DNA from 4 places in the Paenibacillus sp. Cedars genome. Region 4 is predicted to be linked to each of the others. Evidence: riboswitches for the same ligand, from Rfam matches in the RefSeq annotation. Region 4 holds a riboswitch; each other region holds the start of a gene.
The links. Region 4 has a riboswitch for cyclic di-AMP ahead of B9D94_RS26455 (hypothetical protein). Riboswitches for the same ligand answer to the same signal wherever they lie in the genome.
Positions count from the first base shown of each region.

Region 1: another riboswitch for cyclic di-AMP. It lies ahead of B9D94_RS11245 (C40 family peptidase); the one in region 4 lies ahead of B9D94_RS26455 (hypothetical protein).
Region 2: another riboswitch for cyclic di-AMP. It lies ahead of B9D94_RS28005 (C40 family peptidase); the one in region 4 lies ahead of B9D94_RS26455 (hypothetical protein).
Region 3: another riboswitch for cyclic di-AMP. It lies ahead of B9D94_RS04110 (TrkH family potassium uptake protein); the one in region 4 lies ahead of B9D94_RS26455 (hypothetical protein).

Region 1 is NZ_CP020866.1:2,045,222-2,048,847, forward strand. Features, by position in the region: one part of gene B9D94_RS11235 (IS3 family transposase) at 1-309, opposite strand, end outside; one part of gene B9D94_RS11235 (IS3 family transposase) at 309-762, opposite strand; gene B9D94_RS11240 (hypothetical protein) at 1,087-1,614, opposite strand; cyclic di-AMP (ydaO/yuaA leader) riboswitch at 1,878-2,011, shown strand; gene B9D94_RS11245 (C40 family peptidase) at 2,015-2,491, shown strand; gene B9D94_RS11250 (stalk domain-containing protein) at 2,598-3,626, opposite strand, start outside.
Region 2 is NZ_CP020866.1:5,808,676-5,812,301, reverse strand. Features, by position in the region: gene motA (flagellar motor stator protein MotA) at 1-191, opposite strand, end outside; gene B9D94_RS28025 (hypothetical protein) at 383-676, shown strand; gene B9D94_RS28020 (4a-hydroxytetrahydrobiopterin dehydratase) at 786-1,097, shown strand; gene B9D94_RS28015 (c-type cytochrome) at 1,213-1,569, opposite strand; gene B9D94_RS28010 (GNAT family N-acetyltransferase) at 1,730-2,230, opposite strand; gene B9D94_RS28005 (C40 family peptidase) at 2,370-2,843, opposite strand; cyclic di-AMP (ydaO/yuaA leader) riboswitch at 2,848-2,986, opposite strand; gene B9D94_RS28000 (C40 family peptidase) at 3,387-3,626, opposite strand, start outside.
Region 3 is NZ_CP020866.1:535,732-539,357, forward strand. Features, by position in the region: gene B9D94_RS04105 (CPBP family intramembrane glutamic endopeptidase) at 1-1,513, opposite strand, end outside; cyclic di-AMP (ydaO/yuaA leader) riboswitch at 1,803-1,948, shown strand; gene B9D94_RS04110 (TrkH family potassium uptake protein) at 2,014-3,354, shown strand; gene B9D94_RS04115 (potassium channel family protein) at 3,371-3,626, shown strand, end outside.
Region 4 is NZ_CP020866.1:5,440,964-5,444,589, reverse strand. Features, by position in the region: gene B9D94_RS26465 (proline dehydrogenase family protein) at 1-772, shown strand, start outside; gene B9D94_RS26460 (hypothetical protein) at 796-1,260, opposite strand; cyclic di-AMP (ydaO/yuaA leader) riboswitch at 1,386-1,557, opposite strand; cyclic di-AMP (ydaO/yuaA leader) riboswitch at 2,109-2,277, shown strand; gene B9D94_RS26455 (hypothetical protein) at 2,406-2,816, shown strand; gene B9D94_RS31985 (potassium-transporting ATPase subunit F) at 2,966-3,043, shown strand; gene kdpA (potassium-transporting ATPase subunit KdpA) at 3,074-3,626, shown strand, end outside.

The sequences.
Region 1 (3,626 bases), 3.0 Mb from region 4:
TCTTCATGAGTCTCTGAACCTTTTTGTGGTTAACTTTCCACCCACGGACTGCCAGTTCATCACGAATACGGCGATATCCGTACCGTCCGTCATGTTCCACGTAAATGGATTGAATTTCAGCCCTCAACTCGGTATTCGGATCTGGTTGGTTCATACACTTTATAAGGTTGTAATAGGTGCTTCGCGGGACACCAGCCACCTGTACGAGTGCCTTCACCGGATATTTATGCCTTAGTTGCCAGACGGCTTGTGCTTTGTCTTGTTTGGTGATTTTTCCTTGTTTCGAACTAAGGCATTCAACTTTTTTAGATACTCATTTTCCATTTCAAGCTGTTTGATACGTTCTTCAAGTGCTTCGACAGACCCTTCAACTACGGATCGTTTGGTAGACGAATTGGGGTTTTTCTTCATGGATGGACGCCCCTTCTTTTTTGGCTCAAGGGCTTCTAAACCGCCTGTCTCCATCTTTCTCTGCCAGGAATACAACATGGAGAAGTCCGGAAGCTTAAACAAAGCAGCGGTATCCATGAGAGAAGCGTCTGATTGAGCCATATGATTGAGTACGTCCAGTTTAAAGCTTGCCGGATAATTTGTATAGCCGTTAGTAAAGGCAGTCTCACCATGTATCTCATAAAGCTTCAACCAATATTGGAATTGAGACTTGGTTACACGCATTTGATTTGCGTATTCTGTTTGAGATAGAAGATCAGAGTCATACCCTTGAATTAATGCCAATTTGCTATCCTTCGTAAATTTAGTCATAAAAAACTGCACCTCCAACTGTTAGATATGTCTAACAAATGGGGTGCAGTTCATAGAAGGGCGGCTTTCATTATGTATCAGGGAAGCGGGAAACGGGGCGATCTTTTTTTTGCTATTGGGGAGTCCGTCACATGTAATGAGTGATAAGTGTGAACCGTAAACCGCCATCCGTTTGTGCATAGGATTCGACTTTTTGGTTTTCTTATGGTTTGTTTGTATCCGACAAACAAGCGGTTGCCCGCACTTTCCCGCCCGCCGGCGGTAACCGCCGGCTCCAAACCCGCACGTGAGGAATACCTGTAGGCTTGGAGCCGGCGGCTGCCGTTACCCCATATACTTCGATGCGTCAAACGATATCATGGCGTTATGATTGGCATGTTCTATCAGTGACGAGAGTTTGGTTACCTCGCGTTCCTTCTTGCGCGCTGCCGCCTGATAAGCTTCAGGATCATATAGAGCGACGTTGAACAGCGTCGTGGCGTTGTCTCCGCTTCCCCGGCTGCTTTGACGCTCAAGCTTCTTGCGAGAGCCGAGGTGTGCAAGCTGTCCGATATCACCGCGAATGTGTTTCGCCAGCTCGATTGCTTCCATGATCGTTATGTCGGAACCATTCCAGGAGATCGTCTGCGTTGTGTTGGAGAGGGCCATCAGCAAATCCAGTTTTCTGAAATCCGCCGCCGCCGCTTCAATCTCTTCCGTAATGACATCTACACTCCGCGCGGGATACTCAGCCGTTTCTCCTTTTTCAATGATCGTACTGCTGTTATTCAGTCGCTCCGACGCCAGCTGGCTCATAAGACGATGAATTGCTGCCCGTACGGCTAAAGCTTCAGCCATTGTGATTTGACTCATTCGTAATGGATCACCTCTATGATTTCTTTTCTGATATAGTTAAACGCAGGATCCTGTAAAAAGTTGCTAAACGTTTTAAGAAAATGGAGTAAGAGGAATACGCTAGAGTTACATAATTGTCATGACTATGTGAGATTGTTAACAGAAATCAAGCTGCGAAATTCGATTATTCCGACAGCGGGTAACATAAAACGATAGATTCTTAGGATATTATTGACAGCATCCTTGCTTGTATACTATATTAAGAGAAGTTACAAAATGTTAATGAATTTTTGCCGAATTTCGTTTGTGAAAACGGGGGAACCGTCTTGGGTGAATTATTCTTGTACTAAAGAGAGTATAGGGAACCTTCAACCGAACCCTTAGCTAACTCCGTAGGCATCGAAGGAGAGAACATATTTTGAAGAAATTTGTCATCACATTGCTTGGGTCTGCAATTATTTTTTCTTCAGGTGCCGTAACAGCATTTGCTGATCAACAACCGAACTTTCAGCATCAAGTGAAACAATTGGTAGGAACCCCATATAAATGGGGCGGAACGACCACCAGTGGATTTGATTGCTCCGGATTTATACTGTACATGTTTAGAAATTTTGATATAGATCTTCCACGCACATCCCAAAGCCAGGCTAAAGCCGGGGTTTATGTGGATCGCGAAGACCTGCGGGTTGGAGATCTGGTGTTCTTCAATACAAGCGGCAGCGGAATTTCGCATGCAGGAGTTTACATTGGCGAAGGTCAATTTGCGCATGCTTCCAGCAGCAAGGGTGTAAGAATCAGCAAGCTTAGCGATTCTTATTATGAGCCGCGTTATGTAACGGCGCGTCGTGTACTGAGTCAAGAAAACTATGCGAAACTGGTAGGCAGTCCAAGCTAATTGAGAGACGCAGTTTTTCGGGAAGTATAATACATATTAAGAAAGCCTGACAAAGATCCATCTTTGTCAGGCTTTCTTTTATTGAGGGATGCTAGACCTGATCACTTTATTCCTTTACAACAGAAGCATTCACAGCGCCTTCCATCTGATTATTATAAGTCCGGAATAGTCCCAGACGCCAGAAGGCGGCTCCCTTTAGATCATAGCGCTTGGCGAGACCCAGCTTATCATCTACGGAAGACGGAGTTTCACTGCTTAAGCTGATGCCGAGCAGGAGCTTTTGCTTAGGAACACCCGCTTGGAGTGCAAGCTGAATCGCCTGATCTACAAGACTGTTAGGCTCGGGTACCTGCGATTTGGTGCCGACCGGGTTGTACTGATAAGCCATAATGATGAGATCATCTGCTATGGAGGCAAGAGTCTTGTAATCATAGCCTTTATAGGCACTGTTCAATGGCGGCACGGCCAATGACAGGGAGATGTCCTTCGGTAAAGAAGCCTTCAGCTGTTTGACATAATCGTTAAGCAGCTTCTGCTGCTGCCCTGCATTCAATTTAAAACCGAGCCCTTCAAAATCGAGAACAACTCCGCCGAAGGCGTTGTCCGTAACGGCTGTCGTTATGCCCTCAATCGATTTCTGCCGAAGGGTGCTGTCACTCAGAACCTTGGTCAGTTCACCATTACCATCCAAAGCATAAACCATAAGATGAGGTTTAATGTTCTGATCCGCTGCATCCGCCACAATGGATTGTGGCGTTACATCACCGGCAGATGCAGGCAAGCGGTACTCTTTACCCTCAAGCGTAAATTGACCTTCGCGGTCGATGCGGCTCCACCCGAAAGCGACTGAGTTCATGGAAGGTATTATATCGCGTTCCTGATAGGATTCTAGAGCATAGAAGGCTCTCAAATGCATCTCCCGCTGCGGAGATGTCAGGGAAACCGTACGCGTAGCCTGGTTCCAGCCCACGTCGACACCGAATTGGCTGCTGAACGAGCTGAGCGGAATCAGCACGCGCCCTTCCCGCTGTACCGGTGGTGCCGCGAGCGTAACTTTTTTCCCGTTCACGGTTGCAGTTTTACTGCCCACCTGCAGCAATACCTCCGTTGCTTGCCCCTTCAGGCTGCCGATCGC
Region 2 (3,626 bases), 370 kb from region 4:
TTGACCAGCTTTGGAATCTTTTTCAGCTCGACTAGTGGAAACCCGATGAATAAGGTTGCTGCCGTGCCGCCAAGAATGATTAGATAGGCTGCCGGATTATACAGAGCGAGAAGGGAGGCGCCTTTCAGAAGCATGCCCACCACTACCGCGACGATACCGATGATTAAGCCTATAATTGTTGAAATTTCCATACCACACCTCATCCGTGAGAAATAAAATAACGAATCCATTCGTCAGAGCGGCTCTCATGGAGAACCGGGCGCCTTTTGTGGGGCGTTATCCTATTTATCGTCAGGTCGGGCTTTTTTTTTTAGTTGTAATTTCCGGTATAATGGAAGGAAGGGAAACGAGGCTAAGTACGGCAAGGAAAGGAGTGATCGAGATGGGCGTTAAGCACGGAAGAGATTACGGCGAAATTCTGGCAGAATTAACGGAAGCAGTTGGGAGAATTTCCGACAGCTATGTCTTCTTTGAAATGGAAGCGGAGGAATGGAACAATCTGGGCGAGGCCGAGAAAACGGAGGTTCATGAGGCGCTGGCAGAGGATTTGTTCTACGCTTTGGGTACCGAACCGGTTATTAGCGTGGGCAGCGGCGTTGTCATGCATGACCAGACCAACCATCGAATACATATTTTGATTGGTGAAGAAGAACTGGCCTTTGTAGCTCTTGTATAATCACGTCAGTTATGAACAGATACAGGGCAGAATAGAATAGATGACAGAATGCCAATACAATGTGTCAGTCGGCTTTACGATAGGTTTTTTTCGGGGAGGAAGATAAAAGATGCTTTATACGCAGCAAGAAGTAGAAGCTCATCTGGAAAAGCTTGAGGGTTGGGAGTTTGAGCAAGGGAGATGGATTGTACGAAAGTATACCTTTTCCTCCTTCATGAAGGGAATCGCTTTTGTTGATGAAGTGGCAGCTATTTCGGAAGCTTTCGGACATCACCCCTACATCACCATAGATTATAAAGTTGTTACGCTGCGTCTTACTTCATGGGATGACGGCGGCATTACGGCTGTGGATATTAAGGAAGCGCAGCAATTTAACGAGGCCTACGAGAAGAGTCGTTCCAAGGACAGCAAGGCGGAGTAATTGAAGCGGGAGACAATGAGGATGTTAGAATCGCCATAGGCCCCAATTAATGTAAAAACACGCTTGCACCGGTAGGTTCTCCGGATATCAAGCGTGTTTTGCGTGTAAGCTGATTTTATTTTTTCTCAGCAAGGTACAGCGCGATGTTTGCGATTTCTTCAGGCTTCAGCTGATCTTTAAAGGAAGGCATTCCTTTACGACCTTTGGTTACAACGTTGAAGATGGCATCCGCATCCATATGTCCGCCTACCTGATTCAGAGCTGGTCCAGCGCCGCCTTGAAGCTGGTCACCGTGACAGCTAATGCAGCTTGCTTTCAGTGTTGCTTCCGCTGCGGCAGCATCGAGAGTCACTTCCGGCATGGTCGGCTTCTCTTCCTGGGCTACCTGTTCCTTACCCGGGAGCGTAAACATCAGCGCGATAGCCAACGCACATGCGACGAAGAACAATCCGCTCATGATCCATTTTTGCATCGTCATTTCGTCCCTTCTATGTATACTGCACTTTTGCACTTGTCTCCATTATAAACCAACATCCCTAGACAGCATAGCCAGTTGTGACAAAAAAAGCAACGATCCAAAGAGGCTTCATAAAAAATACACAAATTTGTGCTTTTTCATATAGACAGAATTACTATTCCTCATTTGCTGGAGGCTCATACACCATACAGTGGAAAATGCCTTTTCCCTGCGGAGTAAGCCGCTCATACGTATCGGTGATGCGAAATCCCGCCCCTTCATAAGCACGGATCGCACGCTCATTCCAGGTCATTACTTCCAGATCAATCTCATCCGTAGGCCTCCTGCGCCTGGCCTCCTGCGTTATGGTCTGCATAAATCGTTTACCCATTCCACGCCCGCACCAATCAGGCCGCATGCCAAGCCCGATCCGTGTCACTTCGTGCATGGGAAACAGCTGGGCAAACCCCCACAGAGAATCCTGGTCATCCAGAATCGAGATATATTGCTGCTGGCGTATGATCGGATCGCCAAATTCCACCTCGAGCCCCTTCATCTGCTCCCAAGGAAGGAAGCCATAGATATCGTAAGGATGGGGATAGGACCAGGTGCATATTTCTTCAGCGTGTTCCTCACGCATGATGACGGCGCGAAATGAAATAGGGGTAACATCCATTGGTAGTTTCCTCCATTCGTATATTATCCATGTACCCTTTATATAAGGGAGCGAGCTGCATGAAAAAGCCCGTCAAAGAGAGGCGAGCTCTCCTTTAACGGGCAGTAGGTCTGTGCACTGGATCGTCAGCCTCTATCATCTAAGATGATGTATCGGCCGATTGTTCATACTTATCATCACTCATGATGCGTTTGGCACCGACGTAACGCTGATCATAGTAATCCTCAGCAAGTCGGTTGATGACGACACCTCGATTCGACGAGGCATGGGCGAACTTGCCATCGCCTACATAAATGCCAACATGGGATATACCGCTCCCCGTTGTATTGAAGAACACCAAATCGCCAGCCCGCAGATCTTTGCGGGTTATGCTTGTCCCCATATCGAATTGAGAGCCGGATTGATGCGGGAGCTTCAGGCCGAGTTTGGCATACACATACATGGTAAAACCGGAGCAGTCAAATCCGCTCGTGGTTGTACCTCCATAACTATATCTTGTACCCAATACCTTATCAATTTCCTGGTCCAGCGCACTATCGGCAAACACGCTGCCAATGCCTGAAGTGAACAGTAACGTAATACTCAGGGCTGCCGCTGATAACGTCTTCTTCAGCATGAAGAGCTCCTTCCGCTGCCTGCGAGGTTAGCTTGAGGGTTCGGTTGAAGGTCCCCTATGATCCCTTGACAGCAAGATCAATTCACCCGTAAATGGTTCCCCCGCTTCCCATATCCATGGGAATTCGGCAATCGTAATCTATGTATTAAAGCACTTACATTAATGACAAAGTTGTTACTGTACCCATTCTATCAGACAGCAAACAAGCTTGGCAATTATTTCTTGATGATTTTCGCTATTATTCAATAGCATCAGCTGTCGAAGTGTCAGGTATAATCAATTATTTTCCAATATGCGTTTAATGAAGGCCGGGAAGGGTATATAAAAGGTAAGGATCTTTATGAAGGGCTGCCAATAATGCTGATGAAGTTGTTTCTGAATTAATAAATTTATATTTTTTTTGAAAAGAGGGAACTTTTTCGTTGTCCCAAACGTTATAGAGGTATACACAGTGAACAAAAGAAAAAAGCCGCTGGGTGAGATCGGCACAATCTCAAAACTCCAGGGCTCTCTTATAAGGATAAATCAATAAAGTTCCAATTAGTTGTAGTTTACAGCTACAGACTTGTACGTGCTTTGACTCATCACTCGCTTAGCGCCCACATAGCGCTGTGCGTAATAGCTTTGGCTTAGCGGACTGACAATGACACCGCGAGAAGATGAGGAATGAGCGAACTTTCCACCCCCAACATAAATACCCACATGAGATACACCTTTACCGGATGTGTTAAAGAACACGAGATCGCCAGCTTTCAAATTGCTCTTGGATACTGCCGTACC
Region 3 (3,626 bases), 1.5 Mb from region 4:
TGACGTGGGAGAACATGGCCGCGAGATACCCGTATCTCAAGAAGATGTAACTGAACAGCAATCCGATGATGACCAGCTCGATAGGCCTCGAGATCACGGGGTATATCGGATAAAGCGTATGCCCCAGCGCCCAGATGAGCGAGGTGATCAAACTTGCCACAAAGGTATTGCGAACGATTTTCTTCAGCATTTTGATACCAAACAGCCGGTATACGGCTTCCTCCGATATGCCTGCAAACCAGGCCATCAAAGGGAACAGCCATGGATACAGCATATTGTATGGCGATTGCGTGGCATCGGTTGTGGACCATGTATTCAAGGTAAGGCCAAGAACAATAAAGATCACAGATTGAACCCCGAGCAGAATGAACGCCCACATATACCCCAGCTTCATGCTATCCAGCACATAACGTCCATACCCGGCTTCCTTGGCCCGCGGCCATGGGTTGAGGCCGTCTTCTTTTTGCCACAGCCCGTTGCCTCCGACCAAGGAGAAGTAGAGCAGCGCGGAGAAGATAAGCGAATAAACCGCATAGAATATCATCATGCCGAGAATGCCGGTGGAAGACATGCCCTCGGATTTGAACACGGGTACCAGATTGTACGTATTCAGCATTTGAATAACGAATAGCAGCGCCGATAGGAACAAGCCGCGTTTAAACGAGGTGTAGGCTCTGGTCTTCACGCTGTACACAATGGCAAGTATGCCAAGAATCAGGGTAAACAAACCGTAACCCGCCAGCGTTAGCAGTGTTGCATCTTGAGTCTGCTTGTTTACATAAGCGGAATGCGCAGCCGGAATCGAGAAGGATGGCTCATAGGAGCGTAATTTCCCGTGCTCGAAGGTGAAGCGCAGCTCCAGCACGGAATCGCCGATCTTGGTTTCCGGATCCACGTATTTCAGCCGGGGTTCTCCTTCCCGCGTAACCAGCTTCAGATGCGAAATATCGTAGCCTGCACGCTTGAGCCAAGGCTCGGCAAGCTGCTGCTTATCGGCCAAAGTCATGCCGTCCTCTACGACAAGGAGCATTTGTTTCTGCACTTTACCCTTGTTCAGTTCAATCCGGTCATAACTGGAGCGGGCAAAATCATACGAGAACCCGACGATGCCGGAATTCTGCATATGCACGTCCACATTGAGGGCATCGCCTCCCGGCTCGCTGAAGCGAACGCGGTATACGTCATAGGGATATTTGGCCTCAAAGGTTTTGTTGTACTCCGAGAGTTTCTTTTCCCTCGCTAAATATCCGTAAAGCTCCGATTTGGATTGATATGTAATCAATGTCTCCTCAGCTTCCGCAGCGGAGAACTGCAAGTGCTCCTGTGCGAACCTGGAAGCGGCTTGCTGGGCTTGTGCTTTGGATATAATATCCGGAGTGGCCATCTCGGTAGAATCCGTATTGGCTGATGGAAATACCTGAAATAACAGGAACAAAATCAGGCCAACTGCGGCAGGCGCGATGAGCTGCTTCAAGTTGGGCTTCAGCCTCAAAGGCTCTCTTGCACGATTCATGAATTTCCTCCTCTGGAAAGTTGATACTCCACTGGGTATTAGAGCTGCCTGATGAAGAACGCATAGAGCCAATATAACATAGATATGAAAGGGATAAGCAGCTTATCCCAATTTGGTAATAATGAAATAAAACGATGAAAATGAATGAAAGGTTTCGAAAATGTTAGAGAACCATACGCTTGTATTCTTGAATATGCCCAATTCGAGCTCTTTTAAAGACTTTTTGGGTGAAAAACGGCGTTGGGTTACGTACCGGATTGGGTTATAATCACATCATGCTTCAAGGAACCGAATATTCCAGCCGAATTTCGTACTGAAAATGGGGGAACCATGTAATTGGGGTGAATTTCATTATTCTATAGAATAATGAATAGGGCGACCTGTGGAAATGCCCGAATCCGTCAGCTAACCTCGTAGGCTGCAGCACAGGAACCAGACCGTAAGGGGCACTGCGTTTTCCAGTGTCTTTTTTCTTTGACTTTTTTTAAGAAGGTGACGGATTGAACTCCAAATTAAAATGGCTCAGGTTGTCCCCGCCGCAGATTCTGGTGCTTGGTTTTGCGGCCATTATCTTCATCGGGGCTGCATTGTTAATGCTGCCGATTTCCAGTAGAACCGGCGAGCCGCTTGGATTTATTGATGCATTGTTCACTTCGACATCAGCAACGTGCGTAACGGGTCTGGTTGTGGTGGATACAGGGACAACATTCAGTTCTTTCGGTCAGATCGTGATCATGCTGCTGATTCAGATTGGCGGGCTCGGCTTCATGACGATGGCTACTTTGTTTGCCCTGGTCCTCAAACGGCGAATTTCCCTCAAGGATCGTCTTGTCCTGCAGGAGGCGATGAATCAATCCTCGATGGAAGGCATCGTAAGGCTGATTCGCAGAGTATTGTTATACTCACTCGTGATTGAGGCTTGTGGCGCTGTACTGCTGTCTATCCGGTGGGCGTTTGATATGCCGATCGGAAAAGCGATATATTACGGTGTTTTTCATGCGGTGACCATGTTCAACAATGCCGGTTTCGATTTGTTTGGCGATTTTCGAAGCTTGACCGGGTATGTATACGATCCGGTGGTAAACGTGGTCGTGATGTTTTTGATTGTTTCAGGCGGTATTGGCTTCATTGTATTGTCTGATCTGATTGACTTTCGGAAACAGCGGAGACTGTCATTGCATTCCAAGGTGGTGCTCTCTATGACAGGAGCGCTGCTGCTGCTCGGATTTATCGTTATTCTCATATTTGAATTCACCAATCCGCGAACGCTCGGCTCCCTCAATTGGGGCGGGAAGTTCTTAGGAGCGTTGTTCCAATCTGTAACGCCGCGCACAGCGGGTGCGAATACTATAGATATTACGGGCCTAAGGCAGGCCACACAGTTTTTCATCGTGATTCTCATGTTTATCGGCGCATCTCCCGGATCAACCGGGGGCGGTATCAAAACAACGACGTTTACCATAATGGTTGGTGCGGTCATCGCCATGATGCGGGGACGCGACGACATCGTCATGTTCCGTTATCGGCTTGCACAGGAGCGGGTACTGAAGGCGTTAACCATCGCACTTCTCGCCTTGCTGCTCGTTCTTGCGGTCTCCATGATTCTGTCCACGACAGAGGAAGGGGAGTTCCTGGAAATCCTGTTCGAAACAACGTCCGCGTTCGGTACGGTGGGGCTCTCGATGGGCTTAACGCCTGATCTGACCGTGTTCGGCAAAATATTGATCAGTATTACGATGTTTGCAGGACGATTGGGTCCGCTGACACTTGCTTATGCACTAGGGCCGAAAAAGGGTAAAGAATTATATCGTCATCCGGAAGGCAAAATGATTATTGGATAAGGAGTATAGGAGAGACATGAAACCAAAGCAATTTGCAATTATCGGTTTAGGACGATTTGGCTCCAGCCTGGCGCTTGAACTGATGGAACAGGGATATGAGGTGCTCGGCATCGACCGGAACGAAGAGGTTGTCGAGGATATGAGCGAGCTGCTAACACATACGGTGGTCGCGGATGCTACAGATGAAGAGGTGCTTAAATCACTCGGGATCCGCAACTTCGATTGTGGGATTGTTGCAATCGGGAATGATATCCAGATGAGTATTTTATCCG
Region 4 (3,626 bases):
GCTCAATGCGAAGGGCATTCTCGTCACGCTGGATCATCTGGGGGAGGGCATTACGACGCTGGACGAAGCGGCCGAATACCGCGAGGAATATTTGAAGCTTGTGGAGGGAATCGCACAGCGGGGAGTGCAGTCAAATGTGTCATTGAAACCGACGCAGATGGGCATGGCACTGGACCTTGAGAAGGCTTACGAGAATATCAGGTCGGTGGTGAAAAAGGCGAAAGAGTTTCGCAATTTCGTGCGTCTGGATATGGAGGATTCGCCATATACCCAGGCGACAATCGATATGACGCTGCGGCTCCATAAGGAGGGGCTGCCCAATGTGGGCACCGTGATGCAGGCCTACTTGTTCCGCACGGAGGAAGACGTGCGAAGCCTGATGGAGGCGGGGGTCAATCTGCGCCTGGTAAAGGGGGCATATAAAGAGCCCGGAACCATTGCCTTTCAGCAGAAACGCGAAGTGATCGATAACTATAAAAAATTGATCAAAATGCATTTCGATCAGGGAGCGTACACTGCGATTGCCACGCACGATGACAATATCATCGACTGGGTCAAGGTGTTTGCCGAGCAGAGCCGCATAGAGAAAGAGGATTTCGAATTTCAGATGCTGTACGGGCTGCGAATGAACGATCAGGCTGCGCTTGCAGAGGATGGCTATCGCATCCGTTGTTATATGCCCTACGGGACGATGTGGTACCCGTACTTCACCCGGCGGCTGGCGGAGAAACCGGCTAACCTCATGATGGTGCTGAAAAATATGTTCAAGTGAGGGGTGTGAACACCGCCCTTACCTTAAAAGAAATAATAAGCTTGCGAGCAATCCATCAGGAAGGACCGCTCCAGCGGGAGGCTGCCTAGGCGTTCGCGAGTTACATGCTGGTGCAGGTTCGTCTCCAGATCGGCTAACGCCGATACGGCGAGCAGCATCCGAGCGGATCCCCATTGCTGCTGCTGCTGAGCATAGCGTATGGCCTCAGTCACGGGCATGCCCCGCAGCCTTGCAAATACAGATGCCCAGCGGACCAGATCTGCGAATTCTCTCGTGCTCGGCAGGGCATATTCCGCATAACCGGCTGCTTCTCCGCAGCTGATTTTGAACAAGCCGCAGTTCCAGCTTCGATCGCTCCAGGGGATAAAGCGTTCAGCCGAGCCCCAGTCGAAACGGAACATTTCCATATAGCGGATGGGCTCTTCACATATTGTTGGCGCTGTTTGGATGGCTGTTGCCTGTGCTTCGAATTCGATGAGTTTCGTCATGATCTACGCTCCCTTATAAGATGTTATATGCAAGACAAAAAGGCCTGGTGAGCAGAGAAACCCCGCTCTCCAGGCCTTTTTCCGGTTAGCAGCCGATGAAGCGGCCGCTTTAGCTTGGCTGGATCGTGTTCTCTCTCAATACGCCTACGAGGTTAGCTGTCGGATTCGGGCTTGAGAGCGCCCTACCACAATGCCTGGTCAGGCATCGCGGATTCACCCCATTCACCAACAGAAGTCCTATCGGTGATATTGGTTCCCCCGTCTCCCGATCTGTCGGGAGCTCAGCGTATAACGTGTGTTGCGAATAGATGGATGAATCATACGCCGGAGGCAGCCAAAAGTAAATGACCGTATTTGACGCATACATTCCGAAAATCGATGAAATCCGTAAAAGAAAACGTGTACATTTGGTATTGTCATCTATTATCATGGCAAAATCTCAGTATCTCGATGGATTGCGATAAATTCGAGAAAACAAGAGAAATACATAGTATGGAGCAGTATTCGAGAGATAATGAAGATATACTGGTTAGATCTTGTTCCACATTCAGCCACACGTGTTTCTGAGCTCATTTACATCCCGCACGGCCGGACGTATGATACGAACTATGAATTGACGGATGATTCCAAGAGCAGGGCACAGCGGCAGCCGGTCGATAAGATTCATAAGGATACAAGGCAGTGTGAGAGCTGCGGTGCTCCTTTATGAATGAGAACCTCGGCGAAGGCACCATGGGTCTTCCAGAGGCTCAGGGTCAAGCGACTCTCACGGCTTGACTCTGACGGCTGTACAGTTCTGCCAGGCTTGGAATATAAGTCAATAGCTAATTGAATAACATGCTACTCGTTTTCAATTTTCGCTGAGTCCTTGAATGGAAAAGGAACGGGGGAACCAGTCGGGAGATGAACTTGATCTCTCAGGGGTGAATCCCATAGACAAGATAACGGTCTATGGGTAGGGCGACTCTCACGCCCGAATCCGTCAGCTAACCTCGTAAGCGTATCGAGAGAGGCAACGATTGTCGTGGACTTTAGCCACGGTGTATTTCACCGTGGATGAATAAGAAGCCTGCGGGAAGAGTTCTTCTCCTCCCGCAGGCTTCTTTTTGTTGCCTTCTCTTTCTGAAACTTAGGAGGAGAAACACATGGAGAAACCGCAGGATTTCATCTTGGTATCCGCCCCGAATAAGGCCGGGGAGGAATTTATCCGCCAGTTGATGTACAAACACATTTCGTTTGCAGCTATAGCCAACAATCGGGCCGAGCAGGAGAGGATGATGGAACTGGGCTGCAAAGACATTATTCTGATTGATACCAGAGACGAGTCAACCTGGATCATTCCCGAGTTTCCCGTCAGCAAGGTGTTTCTGTTCGAAAGCAGCTTGAATCTGTGCTGCCGCTATTTGCGGATTTGCCGGACATGGACAACAAAGTCGATTTACGTCATTACCCACTCCAGCAATCCGCGGTTGATATATAAGGGACTGGGCGCCGATGTGGTGCTTCATACGAACCATCATCAGGTATCTTTCCTGATTTCGTCCATTGTCAGCTAGTTGCAGATTTAATGCCAAATACGGTTCGTGGAGGATTGGATTATGCAGGATTTTTATATGGTGCTCATATTAGGAGGGACCTACGGACTGTTCATGCTGTTTATGTCCTGGTGTGGACGCGTGGTTTCAGAACCGGAGGCTGATCAGCTGTGATCATATTATTGGTATGTACGCTCTTTATTTTTCTGTATTTGATTTATGCGCTGGTTCACCCTGAAAAATTCTAGGGGAACCGCTGAAGGAGGAAGGCACTCGTCATGGGCATTATACAAATTGCCATCGTTATTCTGGTTCTGCTGCTGCTGGTTAAGCCGCTCGGAACCTATCTATATCAGGTATTTCGCAATGAAGATAACCGAACCGATAAATGGTTCTCCTGGGCAGAGAAGCCGATATTTGCACTGATTGGCTTGAAAGACCGCAAGGGGATGACCTGGAAAGGGTATGCTCTCAGCTTTGTCATTACGAATATCATACTGGTAGCTTCAGGCTACCTGATTCTGCGGCTGCAAAAGGTACTGCCGTTCAACCCGAACGGAATCGATAATATGGAATCAACCTTGTCATTCAATACGATCATCAGCTTTATGACCAATACGAATCTGCAGCATTACAGCGGAGAGTCGGGGCTATCCTATTTTGCGCAGATGGCTGTCATTACGATGATGATGTTTACATCGGCGGCGACCGGGCTGTGCGTGGCCATCGCTTTTATCCGGGCAGTGACCAGTAAGGGGACAACCGTCGGCAACTTCTTCGAGGACTTTGTGAAGGCTCATATCCGGGTATTCATTCCGGCGGCCTTCATCA